Regions from separate parts of the Paenibacillus sp. J22R160 genome, predicted to be linked through region 3. Evidence: predicted binding sites of a transcription regulator. Region 3 holds the regulator's gene; each other region holds the start of a gene.
What was found. The regulator LexA, encoded in region 3, represses DNA repair genes until DNA is damaged. The targets are predictions, from matches to a motif close to CGAACATATGTTCG.

Region 1 (4,312 bases), on a different contig from region 3:
CGTTGCGTCATATCTTCTTTGTGTACGTCATGGACTAAGTTTTGAGTTCGTCACCTTTTTTGTACATGCTTGTGACGAAGTGATCAATGTATCTGGCCGTTCGCACGCTCATTTCAGCTCGCATGTAGTCTTTCGCAATAATCAGCGTGTCTTCATGCCCGCGGCAAACATAGCGGTAGTGAATGGCCCGGTCATTCTTCTCTTCTTCAAATATTTGAATGCTTCTGTGCATCATTTTCGCTTTGGTTTCACTTACATCAGCTAGAATTTGGGCCGCAAGCGCGTGGGCAGCGCGTGAATAGAGCTGTCTAAGCGTTTCGGCAGACCTTTCGATCTCGACGGCCTTTCTTTTGATCATCCCGTGCATCAAAGGCAGCAGCACGTAATCTCGCATAATGCCAATGTCCTCCGCTGTAGGACGATTCGCCGGAACAGCTTTGTCGCTGCGCAAATTCTGCAGCGCTTCCCGGTGCTGCGGCAGCATCATCCTGCTGGATTCCCATAAACCGTTCTTTTCCAGTTTCTTACTCATTTATAGTGCCCCCCGATTTTGAGCGCTCTGTTCTGTGCTTGACCGGCTGTCGTAAGTGAAGAAGCCCGCACAATCGCTGCATTGCCGAATCGGTCCTTGAGGCTGTCTGTTACTTTCTCAAGCGCCCTCGCCTTGACCTGATCCTCAAAAAGCGTAAGCTGATAAGTATCATCGTCAACGAATTGACTTAGCATCACACCAGCACGGCGGACGGGCATCGTGTCCCAGAACTTGTAGAACAGCTGCTTAACGGCTTGAAAAACGGTTCGTGTATGATTCGTAGGGTCAGGCATCTTCATTTGGCGTGAAAAGCCTGTCGGGGCGTCAAATGGGCTGCACATACAGCTTACGGTAACAATGGACGCCATATATCCCTTGCGCCGGCAATCGCGGCACACCTCCTCAGTAAGCTCGAGCAGGATCGTATCCACCTCAGTAGATTCCGCATAGTCCCTAGGAAGAGTCATCATATGGCCTATAGACTTCGGAGGCGTGTCAAACGTTCCGGGCGTAACCGGACTATCATCCAGCCCATTCGCTGTTCGCCACATCACTTCCGCGTGAATGTCTGATTGCTTGCCGAAGCGCGCACGAAATTTGTCCTTGAGCAGCGGCAGCGGCGTTTTTGCCACATCACCGATCGTATACATGCCCAGTCTGGCGAAATGCGCAGTCATCCGTGAACCGACACCGAACATTTTACTTACAGGCTGCGCCCATAAGTACTCCTCTACGGCGGACGGGCGCAGCGTGAAAATGCCGCTCTCATTCTTTTTAGCCCAAATATCGGTTGCGATCTTCGCCAGTATTTTATTCGAGCTAATTCCTATGCGGACCTTCACGCCCGTTTGCTGCAGCACCTTGCGCTGAATCGCCATCGCAATCGTATCTGGGTCCCCGAAAATAGGCAAGCTTGCCGTAATGTCTAGAAACTGCTCATCAATACTGAAAACCTCTACGAGATCGGTAAATTCTTCGTATATTTTAGTAATCATAAGTGAAACATCAATGTAATGCTGCATGCGCGGGCGCATAACGACCAGTTCCGGGCATTTCTTGAGTGCCTCCCCTAGTCGCTCGGCTGTGGAAACGCCATAGGATTTGGCAATGGGACAAGCTGCTAGAATGATGCCAGAACGCAAAGCAGGGTCTCCGGCGACCGCAACCGGTTTATCCCTGACCCCCGGATGATCCGCCTTCTCTACACTTGCGTAGAAGCTCTGGCAATCCGCTAGGAATATCGTCCGTTCCTTTCCTTTGCTCACCGTAATCCCCCCCGCATATTCATCAGCGTAGTCATCAGTTCTGCTTTAACTAAGCTGCGAAGCATCGTGAAGTGATGGATGTAGCCTCGGACTTTGTACTCGACATTAATACCTAATGCATTCATTTCGGTATGAATCACTTTAATATCTCTTTTCTTCATAACGCTCTTAATGCTTTGCAATTGAGGATAAATGGCGGTCTCCACCTCTCTGAGGTAAAAAAGAATATGATTGTACACAATTTTATCCTTATAAACCTTGAGTTCCTCCATATCCCTTGCCAACATATCGAGTAAAATGGGCAGCAGCGTATATTCCTTAATAATTTGAACATCCTCTTCTGTCTCAATTCTTGCATGAACACTCATATTTTCCACCACCATATGCGAACATATATTCGTGTTACTTATTATATACCGAACACGTATTCGTTATGCAAGTGGTTTTTTCAAAAAGTAAAAAAATACCACCTGACCAGGTCGTTTAGACCCTGCAGGCGGCATTTTTTGTCTGGCTTATCGAAACATGGACCACAGTTTAATTAAGTGAAACGTGTTGGAGGGATCGATATTTTGGGAAAGAATGAACTCCAAAATCTGATTCGCCTGGAAGTTGGTCAGATTCTCCCCGAGAATGCCAGAGACAATCCCGATGAGCTGTGCGACCTTCATACGATTTTGCAAATCAGCCTTCGTAACGCTTTGCAGCAGCATGATGAGGCGTTCCTTAATCACTGGGTTTCTTATTTTGAACTTGACTCGCTCAATCAACGCAGGATCGATGCCGTACAGCTGATAACTCATGTTCGTACCTCCGATGTCCCGTCATGCTTTATACATATGAGGGAACGAACACAAACTTGCTACATATAAATAGCGATCAAAATAACACATATGCAATTTAGCGCAACAAGCAGCGGCATGCCAATAACGAATGAGGTATGCTTCGTCTTATGCCGCCAAACCCGCATGCCAAGCCAACCGCCGATCCCGCCACCAAGTGCAGCAAACATAAACAGCCGCTTCTCCGGGACTCTGCGGCCGCCTTTTTTGGCTTGCCCCTTGTCGTGCCCCATTTCTATGAAGGTAACGATATTCATCAGCAGTAAATATACAAGAAAATAAGTCAAATGATGGCACCCTCGTTTCCAAAATAATAATAGGACTACTATTATCTTAAAATCGAATAGGGGCGTGGTCAAATATTAATTTTAAAAATTAAAGCAGCGTAAGCTCCACAACTGTCGCTCTCTTATCCGGCAGCGGATAGCTGGAGTGCTCCGGTCTACCGAAACTAATGAACGCATCCTCCGGATACTGAGCAGCATTCCAAGGACGGCTTAAGAAGACCTCGGAACCATCCGACAGCAGTCTGGCTTTCTTCACCTTACCAGCCAATCCATTCAAGTTAATGGGACCTACACTTTCTTCGAACAAGTGAGCATACAGCAAATTGCCCTTTTGCGTGTACCTGCCCCACTCCGGCTTCGGCCAATCGGCTTGCCCGCAGCCGTAAATACTGTTCCCATTTTTCTGAACCCAGTCGCCAATCTCTGACAAAATATCCAATGACTCCTTCGGAATCTCGCCAAGCGCATTAGGCCCGACATTCAAGAGCAAATTACCATTTTTGCTGACGCACTCTACCAGTTTTCGAATGACGGTAGTCGGGGATTTATACTGGAAATCCTGAGCTGCATAGCCCCAGTTATTATTCAGCGTGATACAAGCCTCCCATGGAATGGGATTACCCTCGTGATCCGTCACACCTTGCGGTGGAATAATTTGTTCCGGTGAAGCAAAGTCGCCCGAATAGCTGAGTGGATTGTTCGTATAAATACTTCCGCCCTCTTCGCCGCTCGCGTCCAATCGGTTGTCTACAATGACGTGCGGCTGCAGAGACCGAATCATCGCCATAAGCTCTGGTGCTTTCCAGGTCTCCCCCTTCATCTGATCATAGGAGAAATCAAACCACATGATGTCCAGCTTGCCATAATTCGTGAGCAGTTCTTTGACTTGCCCATGCATATAGGCCAAATACCGGTCGAACGTCTCTGGATTTCTAACATAGCTCTCGTGATCCCGCATCGGATGGTGACGATCTCCATAAGCCGGGTAATCCTCATGATACCAGTCGATTAACGAATAATAGAGCCCCACCTTCAAGCCTTCCGCCCGAAATGCCTCAATAAATTCCCGCACTAAATCTCGCCCGGCCTTGGTGTTCGTTGATTTATATTCTGTGAGAGCGCTATCAAATAAGCAAAAACCATCATGATGTTTTGCCGTCAATACCGCATATTTCATACCCGCTTGCTTGGCTGCCCGCGCCCACGCTTTAGGATCATAGCGAACAGGATCGAATTCATCGAAATAGGGTTGATAGGCCTCTACCGAAATGCGCTCCGCATTGCGCACCCATTCTCCCCTAGCTGGAATAGCATACAGTCCCCAGTGAATGAACATACCGAATCGATCCTGCAAAAACCACTGAGTGCGCTCTGTTCGTTCTTGAA
Region 2 (4,312 bases), on a different contig from region 3:
TTTAGGTAGCCTAGAAGATTTACTTCGGCCGTCTGAAGTTTTGAACGATCAACTGCCTAAGCTATCAGGTGAAATTCATAGCCTTATTTGTTCGGAAGCTAAGAAGTGGGGGCGTATTACAAGAAATAATAGACTTGGGGCTGCTGATTTCCTTTCGTTGTTCCTAACAGTTGCATGGAACATCATTCGCACTTACACATGGGATAAAGCCTATTATTTGTATGAAACGATCGAACAAGCATTTAAGAAACGTGCAGTAAGTCTTATACGGAAATTCACCAAAACGGATAAGCGAAAATCTCTGCATGAAGCGTTTTCCCTTGCAGACGGATTTGAAGAAATCTACCCTGATCCGACTGTTAATGTGGCACAGACCGTTGAAGATTCCATTCTGGAAGAACGAATTTTCACCGATCCAACGATGACAGAATCAGATCGTGCAGTGTTGGCTGCTGCCTATGGTGGGTATTCCAGGCGTGAAACTGCCCGACGGATCGGTAAAGATAGGGAAACCGTTTCTAGGACGTTGGTGAAGTTACGCGGAAAGATACGGGAAGTTACTGCCTAGAAAACACAGCCACCACGATTGATTACGAATGATCTGTGTAGCTTCACTTTGATACGTGTAGCCTTGCTGGGCCTAGCTTTGGGGCAGGTTTATACGGTGTCTTCTCGGGGCTCACGGTTCATTTCAGACCCGTTCCCATTGCCGAATATGTCCGATCTGGAAAAACCACGCAATTCCTGCATATGACCGTCAAATCCTTGCTGTTCCTAGCTTCGTGGCTGCTATTAACCGCTATTCACACTGGGTTAATCGGCAATATCGGTCATCGATGCCCCTTTGGTATCACAACTTAAAAGTATTGACACCAGTCCGTCAGCAACGTAGAATAGGGCTATCAAACGGTGTCATAACTTAGTGTCATAATAAAAGGGGAAATTACATATGATCTACGGCTATGCGAGGGTATCTACGGTAGGGCAGGATCTAGAAGCACAGATAGGACAGTTAGAAGCTAATGGGGCACAGAAGATCTATTCAGAGAAGTTCACCGGCACAAAGAAGGATCGCCCTGAATTCACACGCCTGCTAGCCGAGCTGAAGACAGGTGATACGCTGATCATTACTAAGCTGGACAGATTCGCACGGTCAACCGTAGATGCCATCACAACGGTAAAGGAACTATTCAGCCGGGGTGTACGCATTCACGTATTGAACATGGGCGTGATTGAAGACACTGTGGCCGGTAGATTGATTCTGACCATCTTCTCCGGCTTTGCCGAATTTGAAAGGGATCTGATTGTAGAACGCACACAGGAAGGTAAAGCGATCGCGAAGCTGAAGGAAGGCTTCACTGAGGGAAGACCCAAGTCTTACACGTTGAAGCAACTTGATCATGCTGTAGGGCTACTAGCTGACAATTCCTATAACCAGGTATCAGCCATGACCGGTATAAGCAAGTCCACCCTGATACGTGAAGTTAATAAACGAAAGGCCTGACGGTGTGATCCCGTTGGGCTTCTTCTGTTAAGGCCCCAGGGTGGGGAGCACCCGGCCTTCATCCAGCGACAAGTGCCCCGAAAAAATTTGTAATATCCAGAAAATCCAAGTGGTTCAGCGTTGATCATTCCCCGTTATTATTGGCCTTTCTTATCAACTGATTTGTCTTGTGAAGGGTCTTTGTAAATCGCCGTGAAGAATCTTCTAAAAGCATTATTTAGCCACTTACCAATTTTAGTGAATCCAAACCCATAACCGATTACCCCACCTATTGCACCAACGATTGCGCGACCAAGAATGCTGTAAAGTCCGTCTTGAGGAAGCCATTCTACATACTGATAGATAATCATGCTGGCGCCAAAACAGATAATCTCCAAGGCTAACACGTCCCTTCACGTCGCAATACTAATACAACTGGTAATATTAAACATATGCTGGCATTATCCTGCAAGCACTGTGAGGTGATCAGCCGTTGCTATTGCCTAACTTCCGAAGTATCATATAGGAACATACGTTTGACTACTAGGAGATGATTTCCAAATGTCACAAAAGCTAACCAACAACGGTCTGTGGGATTCCAGCCGGTTTATTGGACCCGAACTGAAAGCAGCTGTACTACAACATCACCGCGAGCTTAGAAGACGTACAAAGCCTGTCCTAGACGCTGACGCACTTATGGATATATCAATGGCAGTAAGCGATTCCCTGTCCCTTCAGAAGCCTATTACGTTGGTTACGTTTGATCCGTTTGAAGACAGGGTTATCACCGGTGTAGTGGTCAAGGTGGATCAGCTAGATCGGCGGATTAGGCTGAAGGATCTTACGGGGCTGACGTGGATTTACTTCGGGGACATCGTGGCTGCTTCGGTGGGGGACAGCTAAGAACCGCATCAACTAACCGCCCCAGTGTGCAGTACACAGACTTGAAAAGGGCTCCCACGTAGAAGGGGAACCCTGTGAACATCGTTGGCACGTCTAATCTAGCCATTTCGTATAAGCACTATCTGGTGTACCAGGAACTTTATTCTTGTTACTCCGCATAATACACATGCTGCATTCTCCAGCCATGTACGAAGTGTACTTTCCTACTGGGTGCCGGTACCCTTCCCGGTGAAGCCAAGCATGTTGAAGCGAGCCTGCGAGAAATAACGTGGATACACTAGTTGTATCAAGAGCGTTAGGGTTTATTGTCACACTTAACGGAGTTGTTTCTGGATCTGAAGCATTGACCCCTATGATGGTGACACCTTTAGTTGTCAAGGTACTTACTGGTGCTTTCTTATACATAATGTAGGCTTTCGACACCCTTCCAAAACCATTAGCAGCAATCATTGTAGTCAAACCATCGATTTGAACCGATGCCGCTGCTGAGCCATTAGCTAGCCTTTCCGTGAACCAGACAGGGGCTAAGTTGAACCGTGCATACTTATTCACGCAATTTTGATAGTTAGAACGAACAGCACCGTTGTTCAATTGATCATAATGAAGCTTCCAATTTCCCAAAACTAAACCAATCATCTGCTTAATCCGATTCACCTGTGCCGTTGTAAACCGTGTATCCACGTAGAACGTCATCGTGGATGGTAATGCTACAGGCACCGGAGCATTCGGTACCGTTACTTTAATTTCCGTGTACGTTGCCGTTGGTCTGACTTTCTTCGTAGGAACTGCCTTCCTGTTGACACCCACCCTCCACCACACTCCCCAATTAAGCATTGTTTAACTACTGTATGCTTCATTGGCTGATGCGAATTGTGCCATGTCCCACAAGGGAAACAGCAAAAAGCCACCCGGATGCTTTCCGAAGTGGCTTCTTTGTACATGCTTGGTCAATTTGTATAATACATACGACTACTTGCCCGTATCATCAAATTCTATGCCATCCTTACCAATTTTGACCTTCTTAGAAGTTGCGATACGAAAAGCAACCACTGCAGCTATTCCGTAGCCGGCACGTATGGCTAACTTTTTCGCAGCTTCTGACGTTACAATTTCTTTAATGACTTTTCTAGTTCCGTCTGATAAAACAATTTCTTTCACTACGTTTAAAGGTATCATTGCGTATGTACTCCCCCTGTTTACTGGTTAAATATTACATCTTCTTTCGCTATCCCCTGCCAAGAATCCTGTCTAAATCCCACGTAGTTCACATTCGTTCTGGGGTTCACGGCTACTTATGATAATCACCCTTTCGGCGTTTCCGCAGGCACCCCAGGAGAGCTCTTTATGGTTTTCCATCCACCACTAGTACCGGTAGGAGGAATCAAATACTCTGATTTCCCCGTCACCCTATTGATTTTCACTATATAAGACGTATCCCTCCCGATGAAAGTCATACGGTCATATCGATACAATGTTGGATAGACAAGAAGACTGAATATCACAATCAAAACTGTTCCCACGCCAAGAATACCTAAGTAATGCTTCATTCGATTTTAGCTCCCCATAGTTTCTTTAATCCAGCAGATCCCATTAGCCCCGGCTTTCATCAAAATATCTTCTTCCAAAATGGCTTCTTGGCTTCAGCTTCAGCCCGTTCGGCACGTTCATTAGCGGCAGCTGCTTCAGACTTGGCTTCTGCAAGCTGCTTCTGCATTTCCTGCATCATCCGCATCACTTCCGTCATTTGTCCGTCATGTCCGTCCAACCGGTCAGCCGTGATCCGTCCAAGTTCCGTCATTCTTCCGTCCAGTTCGTCCGTCCGTTCCGTCACTTCTTCGATCTGCCCAGCTTGCCGTGCTAGTTCCGCTATTACCTTCGTAGTAACGTCCTTTGTGTCAGCTTCGCTAAAGGCTTTCTGAAGTTCCT
Region 3 (4,312 bases):
TTGGGATGTTATCTCCCTTTCCGACGCGACACCGAATATTGAAGAACTCCTTAAGAAGTTTGAGCAAGTTCATACACACACGGAAGATGAAATTCGCGCAATCGTTTCTGGTAAAGGTATCTTCATCATCAAATCCGAAGAAATCGGCTATTTCGATGTAGAACTTGAGCCAGGGGATGTCATCTCGGTTCCTGAGAACACGAACCACTTCTTTACATTGATGGATAATCGCCAAATCGTTGCCGTTCGTCTTTTCATTGAAAAAGATGGATGGGTTGCTTACAACGTGGAAGATCCAGCTTTCAACAAAGCTTAAATCCTTATCTAGACAAAAGCCCAACAGTGCTGGACTCCTCGTCCGAACAGCCGTTGGGCTTTTTGTTATGCGGCATTAAGCATTAGCGATAATCGGTAAAACTTCCTCTAAGCGCGATACCACATTAGCAGGAACAATCTCATCTCCACTTTGCAGTCCATGATGATTGATCCAAATATTGCGCATGCCTACACGTCCCGAACCAAGGATATCCGTCGTCAATTTATCACCGATCATGATTCCTTCTTCCGCATGAATCCCCAGAAGTTCAAGTGCATGGTGAAAAATTGAAACATCCGGTTTCCCTACTCCAAATTCCCCTGAAATGACAATATGATCGAAATAGGACGTAATAGCTGGTACGCCAGCTAATTTTTCTTTTTGAAGATCAGGCGATCCGTTTGTTAGTAGTAGCAACTTGTAGTTACCCTTCAAAGCATCCAGTACACGGAACGTTTCTTCATAAACGTAAGGACGCTTGCGGCGTTCAGCAGGAAAAAGCTCGCCGAGCTTGTACCCAAGTGCTGAATCTTCTACGCCTAACGCGCGAAGCCCGCGGGTCCACGATTCCGTACGATAGCCTGGCGCTAATTTTTCAAGTTTGCGAAAATTTTCATTTTCACCTTGCGTGAAATTAGCCCATAGTCCTTCAAACGGATTAATACCAATTATTTTGGTGAATGAAAAAGTTTCATAAGACTCATATAAAGCACGGGCTTCTTTACGAACAGCAGCCTCCAGCTCTTCTGGATTCACAGCCGCGTGTTTGGCTGCTTCAGCGCAAGTTGCTTCAAAAGCTTCTTGTACACTACGGTCATCCCATAGGAGCGTATCGTCTAAATCAAAAAGTACAGCCTTCAACGTCATCATTCATTTCCCCTTTGAATGTTGTTTCTATGTGAAAAAGCAACTACTCTTCGTCCGTGAACTTGATGGAATCAAGTTGGACTTTAAGATTGCCTCGGAAAGCCTCAATATATTTTTTTCTCAGTTCGTTACGTTCATCGATTTCCGCTTCCGTTAATCCAACGGTTTTCGCTTTACGAGCAAGCTCATTTATGCGCTCAATGTTTTTATCCATACTGTCACTCATAATGATCCTCCAGTTCAAAAATTCAATATGAGTATTACTTTGCCATCCCTCTAATGGAATGTCAAGAAAACATCAAAAGAGGCTTAGGAACAATACCTAGCCTCTCACCGTCTATTTCCATTTCATTAGGGAAGCAATTGTCAAGGGAGCAATAAAACCTGTCCTTCTTTCAAAGAGCTCGTAGTTAGATGATTCTTCGTCTTAATTTTATCTATATAGGAACGAATGTTCTCTCCACTCTTCTTATGAGTAGTTGCAATGTCCCACAGCGTATCGCCCTCTTGAATGACGACTTGCTCTGGAACAACAGTCTTCGTCTCCGAGTGATTTGACAAGCTGCTCGTCGGCGAAGATGCTGACGCATAAGCTTGTACCATGGCACCGAAAAAGAACACAGTCCCCAGAATGAGAGCAATGAAAAGAAACCGAATGATAGTTTTCGTATTGCGTGATTTGGTTGCGATCCCTTTGGACGCGGTAGTTGATCTATGAGGTGTGCGTGAATTGTTAGTGTGTGAGTAGGCCATATACATGAATAATCATCCCCCAAACATTTGTTCTGTTATTAGAATAACACGAACACATGTTTGAGTCAACGATTTATTCGAACTTATGTTTGTACGAACTCGGGTTCTATGTTATACTTTGGGTAATGATTCCCAGTATTGGAGTGATAACTATTGAGTAAGATTTCACAGCGTCAACAAGCTATTTTAGAATACATTAAGAACGAAGTGAAAGATAAGGGCTACCCGCCTTCCGTACGCGAAATCGGTGAGGCTGTCGGACTAGCCTCCAGTTCAACCGTTCACGGGCATTTGGAGCGTCTTGAGAAGAAAGGGTTAATTCGTCGAGATCCAACAAAACCTCGTGCCATCGAGATCCTTGGCTTAGACGGTGCTGAAACTCATTTCGCTGTTTCCGTTGCACGCGTTCCGCTCGTAGGTAAAGTTACCGCTGGGGTGCCGATTACGGCGACAGAGAACATCGAAGACTACTTCCCTCTTCCTGTCAGCATGGTTGGGGATAACAACGTGTTCATGCTTAGCGTCATGGGTGACAGTATGATCGAAGCCGGCATACATAACGGCGATTATGTCATCGTCAAGCAGCAACAAACAGCGAACAACGGAGACATCGTTGTCGCGATGACAGAAGACGATGAAGCTACGGTCAAACGTTTTTACAAAGAGAAAGACCATATCCGTCTTCAACCGGAAAACTCCGCTTTGAAGCCGATCCTATTGAAGAATGTTACGATTCTTGGCCGTGTCATCGGATTATTCCGTGACATGTAAGACGAATAAGGACCGTCAGGTGAATCATCCTGATGGTCCTTATTCGTTTGTATCTGTGTTCTCCCGCGAATCCATTTTTCCTACGAGGAACTTGAGAACCTAGAGAGAACTGCGATATCTCTTTGATACATTCTATTGAAATCTCGTACTACTTCTTAATAAATTAATAAAAACCTAGCAGGACTCCAGCTAAGGGGTCACTAAAGGGAACTGGCGTACTCTATTTCATGAAAAACGAGCAATTTTCTCCCTAAGCGGAACTACAGGCCCTTATTTATCCTCAATACCTCGCTTTTCCGATGAAATCCACAAAATAGCGAACTGTAGTTCCCCTCGCTAGTGAATAATATGCTTTTGCAGGCTAATAACGGACCAGAGTTCCCTAGAATCCCCCAAACATGTAAATTCTTAAAGTTAAGACAAACAAAGAACCGAAGGACAAATCGTCCCTCGGTTCTTTGTACTAGTCAAAGCTTTGCTCAAGCTGACACTAAAACGCAAGCGCCCAATTACCTTCACGGAAAATAGGCTCCAAACTGCCATCCTGAAGCACACCGTCAATTTCAAGATCGGCCGTCCCTATCATGAAATCCACGTGGATCAAACTTGTGTTCCCGCCTCGTGCTTTCAGTTCTTCATTGGATAAAGAAGCTCCATCCTTGATATTTATCGGATAACAGCTGCCTAAAGCAAGGTGACAGGAAGCATTCTCATCAATGCCTGTATTGTAAAAAATTCGATTAACATTGGATATCGGCGAATCATAGGGAACAAGCGCGACTTCGCCCAGATAGCGAGCACCCTCGTCCATCTCCAATAACCTTGTCAAATGCTCATAGCCAACTTCTGCCTTATAATCAACGACCTTTCCTTCTTCGAACCTGAACGAAAACTTATCAACCAATGCTCCGTTAACATTTAGCGGCTTCGTACTTGATACCGTCCCATTAACGCCTGTCCGTTTGGGCATCGTAAATACTTCTTCCGTCGGCATATTCGCAACAAAGCGAATTCCGCTTGCGTTCGCTTTATCACCGCCCAGCCAAATATGGCCATCTGGCAGCTCTACGCGCAAATCAGTCCCCGCAGCCCGATATTGCAGCGCTGCATATTGCTTCTCGTTCAGCACCTTACGAACGCGTTTCAATTGCTCAATATGTGCGCGCCATGAGCTAACTGGATCATTTTCGTAAACGCGATTGAACCGGAAAATAGCGTCCCACATCGCGTCCATCCGCTCTTCTTCAGGAATATCTGCGTAAACTTTGGATGCCCAAGCCGCAGTCGGAGCTTTAATCAAGCACCAGCTGAACGTGCTCGTTCTCACATAATTTTGATACTTTGAACGTGCTGTTGCCATCGCTTTGGAAGCTCTGGAAATCACACTGGCGTCAATACCGGCGTACAAGTCAGGATCTGGCACTTTAATATTCAGTAGTGCGCCGCCATTCTCAACAAAACGCTCAAGCATATCTGTGTACCACACTGGGTAGTAGTCGAGTGCATCGTCATGAGCCGTTTCTAACCGGGCACGAGTCAGGAAATCATCCTGCCAGTTGACCTGAACAAAGTTCGCTCCTGCTTCGTAGGCTTTCTTAACAATTA
Region 4 (4,312 bases), on a different contig from region 3:
TCAAGAAATCGATGTGTTGATTGAACGGTACGATGGTAGAAGTGATGTGTATATTGGGCGTTCTCAATTTGATGCTCCTGAGATCGATGGCGAAGTATTCGTATCGAATGGTAAGCTGACAATCGGTGAGCTCGCCAAAGTTCGCATTACCCACTCTTATGAGTTTGACTTATCTGGGGAGGTAATTGCATGAACCTGGCCAACCGCATCACCGTGGCGAGGATTTTACTAGTTCCGATCATCATGTTTTTTCTGTTGATTAAGGTAAAATTCCCTCATATACGGATTGAGGAATTTAGCATTACGTATAATCAAATTATTGCTGCATTGATTTTCATTATTGCAGCGAGTACAGATAGTTTAGATGGTTATATTGCCAGAAAACGCAATTTAGTAACCAATCTAGGCAAGCTGCTTGATCCCTTAGCGGATAAGCTGCTTGTTACGGCTGTTCTCGTTTCACTAGTGGAAATGGATAAAGTAGATGCTTGGATTGTGGTTGTTATTATCAGTAGAGAATGGGCTGTAACAGGTCTTCGCCAAATTGCTCTGCTCGAGGGCACGGTGATGGCAGCTAGCAAGTGGGGAAAAGCAAAAACGGCAGCTCAGATTACAGCCATCATAGCGCTACTTATCAATAATTTTCCGTTTACGTTTCTGCACATCCCTTTTGATGTAATAGCAAGTTGGGCAGCGGCTATCATTACGGTTTACTCAGGAATCGAGTATTTTGTGAAAAATAAACATGTCATAGACTTTTCAGAAAAGACACAATAGGGCAACCTATTGGTTTTTTTCTATTCTAGGAGGATGCTAGGATGAAAGCAGAAATTGTTGCTGTTGGAACAGAGCTCTTGCTTGGACAAATTGTAAATACGAATGCTCAATTTCTTTCTAGGGAGTGCGCGGCGATTGGCGTGGACATTTATTTCCAGACGGTAGTTGGTGATAATGAGCAGAGATTGTTGGAAAGCTTCAAACTAGCCGCCTCCAGAGCCGACGTCGTCATTTGTACAGGTGGTCTAGGTCCTACGCAGGATGACCTGACAAAAGATGTCCTAGCGGCGTATGTAGGCCGTCAGTTGATCATTCATGAGCCGTCGATGAGTGCGATCACACAAATGTTTCAAACACGCGGGATACATATGGTAGAAAGCAACAGGCGTCAAGCGTTGATGCTCGATGGAAGCGATCCATTACATAACGAAACAGGACTAGCAGTAGGCGTTGCATTCACGTTTGAAGGGACTCATTTCATTCTTCTGCCTGGACCGCCGAAAGAAATGAAGCCTATGTTTACCAAACATGCAATTCCTTGGCTGCGCACGATTATGAAAGATGAAGTTCCGCTGTATTCCAAAATGCTCAAATTTGCCGGTATCGGTGAATCTAATTTAGAGCATCAATTAATTGATTTGATTCAAGCTCAAACGGACCCAACCATTGCTCCATATGCCAAAGAAGGCGAAGTAACGATTCGTTTAACGACTCGTGCACATACCGCAGAAGAGGGCGAACGCAAGCTGTTTGCGACTGAGCAAGAAATTAGAAGCCGTTTAGGTCAACATATTTATGCGGAACAAGACGTTCCGATTGAAACGATTGTTTTGAAAATGCTGGATGAACGCAAGATGTCACTTGCTGTGGCTGAGAGCTGTACAGGTGGTTTGCTCAGCGATTTAATAACTTCTATCCCCGGGAGCTCGAACTCCTTTCTAGGGGGAATCATCTGCTATTCCAATGTGCTAAAACACAAACTTCTCGGTGTTCCTATGGAGATACTGGAAGGCGAAGGTGCTCCGGGTGCTGTTAGCAGCGAGACAGCGGTTATTTTAGCGGAAAACTTGCTTACGACAACTGGTAGTGACTTTGGCATTTCCGTTACTGGCGTAGCCGGTCCTGGCTCGTCTGAAGGTAAGCCTGTTGGACTTGTTTATATAGGTTTTGCGCAAAAGAACGCGGAAACTCAAGTGATTACGCTGCAGCTTTCCGGTAATCGGGAATCAATTAAGCACAGGTCGGCGAAGAGCGCACTCTACCACCTTTGGAAACAGTTGAAAGAAAGCTAGACTTCGCATATAATGTAAGAAGTGTTAACGGAAGAACCGTAACAAAGCGATAACTTTGTTGCGGTTTTTTGTTTGTTCGCGAAAAAGTCGAATGTATGTTCGAAAAAGTACTTGGCAAACACCCCGAAACAAGTTATCATATACCTATAATGATAGAAGGAAGTGAGTGTTTTGACAGACCGTCGCGCCGCACTTGATAATGCATTACGACAAATTGAAAAACAATTCGGAAAAGGCTCCATCATGAAGCTTGGAGAATCAACGCATATGCAAGTTGAAACGATTTCAAGCGGAGCGTTAGCCCTTGATATCGCTCTTGGAATAGGTGGATTCCCACGCGGAAGAATTATTGAAGTATACGGACCTGAATCCTCAGGTAAAACAACAGTAGCTCTACATGCTATCGCTGAAGTCCAAAAGTTCGGCGGACAAGCTGCATTTATCGATGCAGAGCACGCCTTGGATCCTTCTTATGCAAGTAAGCTCGGCATTAACATAGATGAGCTGCTGCTTTCTCAACCAGATACTGGTGAGCAAGCTCTAGAGATCGCAGAAGCGCTTGTAAGAAGCGGCGCGGTAGATATTATCGTTATCGACTCTGTAGCAGCACTAGTACCTAAAGCAGAGATCGAAGGCGAGATGGGAGACTCTCACGTGGGTCTGCAAGCACGTTTGATGTCTCAAGCACTTCGTAAGCTTTCAGGTGCGATTAATAAATCCAAGGTTATTGCGATTTTCATCAACCAATTGCGTGAGAAAGTCGGCGTTATGTTTGGAAACCCGGAGACAACTCCTGGTGGTCGTGCACTGAAGTTCTACTCTTCTGTTCGACTGGATGTTCGTCGTATAGAAACAATCAAGCAAGGTAATGACATGGTCGGTAACCGTACGAGAATTAAGGTCGTTAAGAATAAAGTAGCGCCTCCGTTCAAACAGGCGGAAGTGGATATTATGTACGGTGAGGGAATTTCACGCGAAGGTAGTATCATTGATATCGGGACTGAGATGGATATCGTGAATAAAAGCGGAGCATGGTATTCCTATGAAGGCGAGCGCTTAGGCCAAGGTCGTGAGAATGCTAAGCAATTTTTGAAAGATAACAAAGCAATTGCTGAAACGATCGAGCAAAAAATCCGTGAGAACAGCAATTTGATTGTTGCTGTTGGACCCAATGTTGACGAGGAAGACGATGAATTAGAAGCGGCTTTCGAATAAGATTCGAATATATGATACCGTGAAAGCACCTTAAACCTTAGGTTAGGGTGCTTTCGTGCATGAAAGGGGCTCGATAGCTTGGAACAGGAAGAACAACAGACTTCCATCATCACACGAGTAGAGAAACAGAAGCGGGGGAGGCAACGCTATAATATATTTTTAAATGAAGAGTACGCTTTTTCGGTTCACGAAGATATTCTAATTAAGCATCGGATAGCCAAAGGAGAGATCGTTAACCTACAAGAGTTAGAGAAGATCATTCAAGATGAAGAGCAGAATAATGCGTATATGAAGGCTTTGCGCGTTATTGGCCGGCGACCGCATTCATCGAGTGAACTGAAACGAAAGCTTAAAGAATCAGGCTATGAACCATCAATTATCGAATGGGTAATTGAAAAATTAGCTTTGCAAAAATACCTTAATGATGAAGAATTTGCCAAGATGTGGACGGACAGCCGGATCATTTCTCAAAAGAAAGGTCGCAATCTTGTTCGTCAAGAGCTACAGCAAAAAGGCATCGACAAAGAGCTGGTTAAACATGCAATGGAGAACATCAATCCAGAGGATGAAATAGCAGGAGCAATGAAACTTGCTCAAACGAAATGGAAGCAAACCTCAGGGGAACCTATGGACAAGAAAAGAAAGACGGCTGCCTTTCTAATGCGAAGAGGATTCACGGGAGCTGTAGTGAGTAAGGTTTTAGGGCAGTTAAGCAGCGAGTCGAGTGAAGAAGATTATGAGATTATTGAGGATTCCTTCGATTATTAATGTTGTTAATTATTTACTGAAAATAGTTAATATCATTAACGAATACGGGGGTATAAAGTTGGGCATGATGATCTTCTCATGGACTATCGCTTGACAAGCTTCTTCGACAAAAGATAAAATAACAGTGTATATTTTCATAATGTATTCAAAATCATACTTATTTCATTGATTTTGAGGGGACAGATGTAAAAACCGCCAATTTTTACACTGTTGATTATGGATTATTAGCACTATAGTGCCTCTAACGCACAGTGCGCATT

Region 1: the regulator LexA is predicted to act here: its motif matches at 2,184-2,197, upstream of AC58UW_RS05175 (YhjD family protein).
Region 2: the regulator LexA is predicted to act here: its motif matches at 2,009-2,022, upstream of AC58UW_RS32940 (YolD-like family protein).
Region 4: the regulator LexA is predicted to act here: its motif matches at 2,158-2,171, upstream of recA (recombinase RecA).

What each region holds. Positions count from the first base shown of each region.
Region 1 covers NZ_JCAUAU010000002.1:362,192-366,503, reverse strand. Annotated here, with positions in the region: gene AC58UW_RS05185 (YhjD family protein) at 35-532, opposite strand; gene AC58UW_RS05180 (DNA polymerase IV) at 529-1,797, opposite strand; gene AC58UW_RS05175 (YhjD family protein) at 1,794-2,165, opposite strand; gene AC58UW_RS05170 (stage VI sporulation protein F) at 2,313-2,600, opposite strand; gene AC58UW_RS05165 (DUF1294 domain-containing protein) at 2,660-2,926, opposite strand; gene AC58UW_RS05160 (alpha-L-fucosidase) at 3,015-4,312, opposite strand, start outside.
Region 2 covers NZ_JCAUAU010000039.1:3,996-8,307, forward strand. Annotated here, with positions in the region: gene AC58UW_RS32925 (sigma-70 RNA polymerase sigma factor region 4 domain-containing protein) at 1-568, shown strand, start outside; gene AC58UW_RS32930 (recombinase family protein) at 950-1,504, shown strand; gene AC58UW_RS32935 (hypothetical protein) at 1,642-1,854, opposite strand; gene AC58UW_RS32940 (YolD-like family protein) at 2,045-2,386, shown strand; gene AC58UW_RS32945 (hypothetical protein) at 2,480-3,193, opposite strand; gene AC58UW_RS32950 (hypothetical protein) at 3,356-3,562, opposite strand; gene AC58UW_RS32955 (hypothetical protein) at 3,688-3,933, opposite strand; gene AC58UW_RS32960 (hypothetical protein) at 3,993-4,312, opposite strand, start outside.
Region 3 covers NZ_JCAUAU010000004.1:231,716-236,027, forward strand. Annotated here, with positions in the region: gene AC58UW_RS11750 (1,2-dihydroxy-3-keto-5-methylthiopentene dioxygenase) at 1-316, shown strand, start outside; gene AC58UW_RS11755 (HAD family hydrolase) at 392-1,183, opposite strand; gene AC58UW_RS11760 (DUF896 domain-containing protein) at 1,227-1,409, opposite strand; gene AC58UW_RS11765 (LysM peptidoglycan-binding domain-containing protein) at 1,550-1,942, opposite strand; gene lexA (transcriptional repressor LexA) at 2,090-2,707, shown strand; gene AC58UW_RS11775 (aminopeptidase) at 3,198-4,312, opposite strand, start outside.
Region 4 covers NZ_JCAUAU010000002.1:498,020-502,331, forward strand. Annotated here, with positions in the region: gene rimO (30S ribosomal protein S12 methylthiotransferase RimO) at 1-193, shown strand, start outside; gene pgsA (CDP-diacylglycerol--glycerol-3-phosphate 3-phosphatidyltransferase) at 190-777, shown strand; gene AC58UW_RS05885 (competence/damage-inducible protein A) at 819-2,069, shown strand; gene recA (recombinase RecA) at 2,241-3,284, shown strand; gene AC58UW_RS05895 (regulatory protein RecX) at 3,363-4,052, shown strand.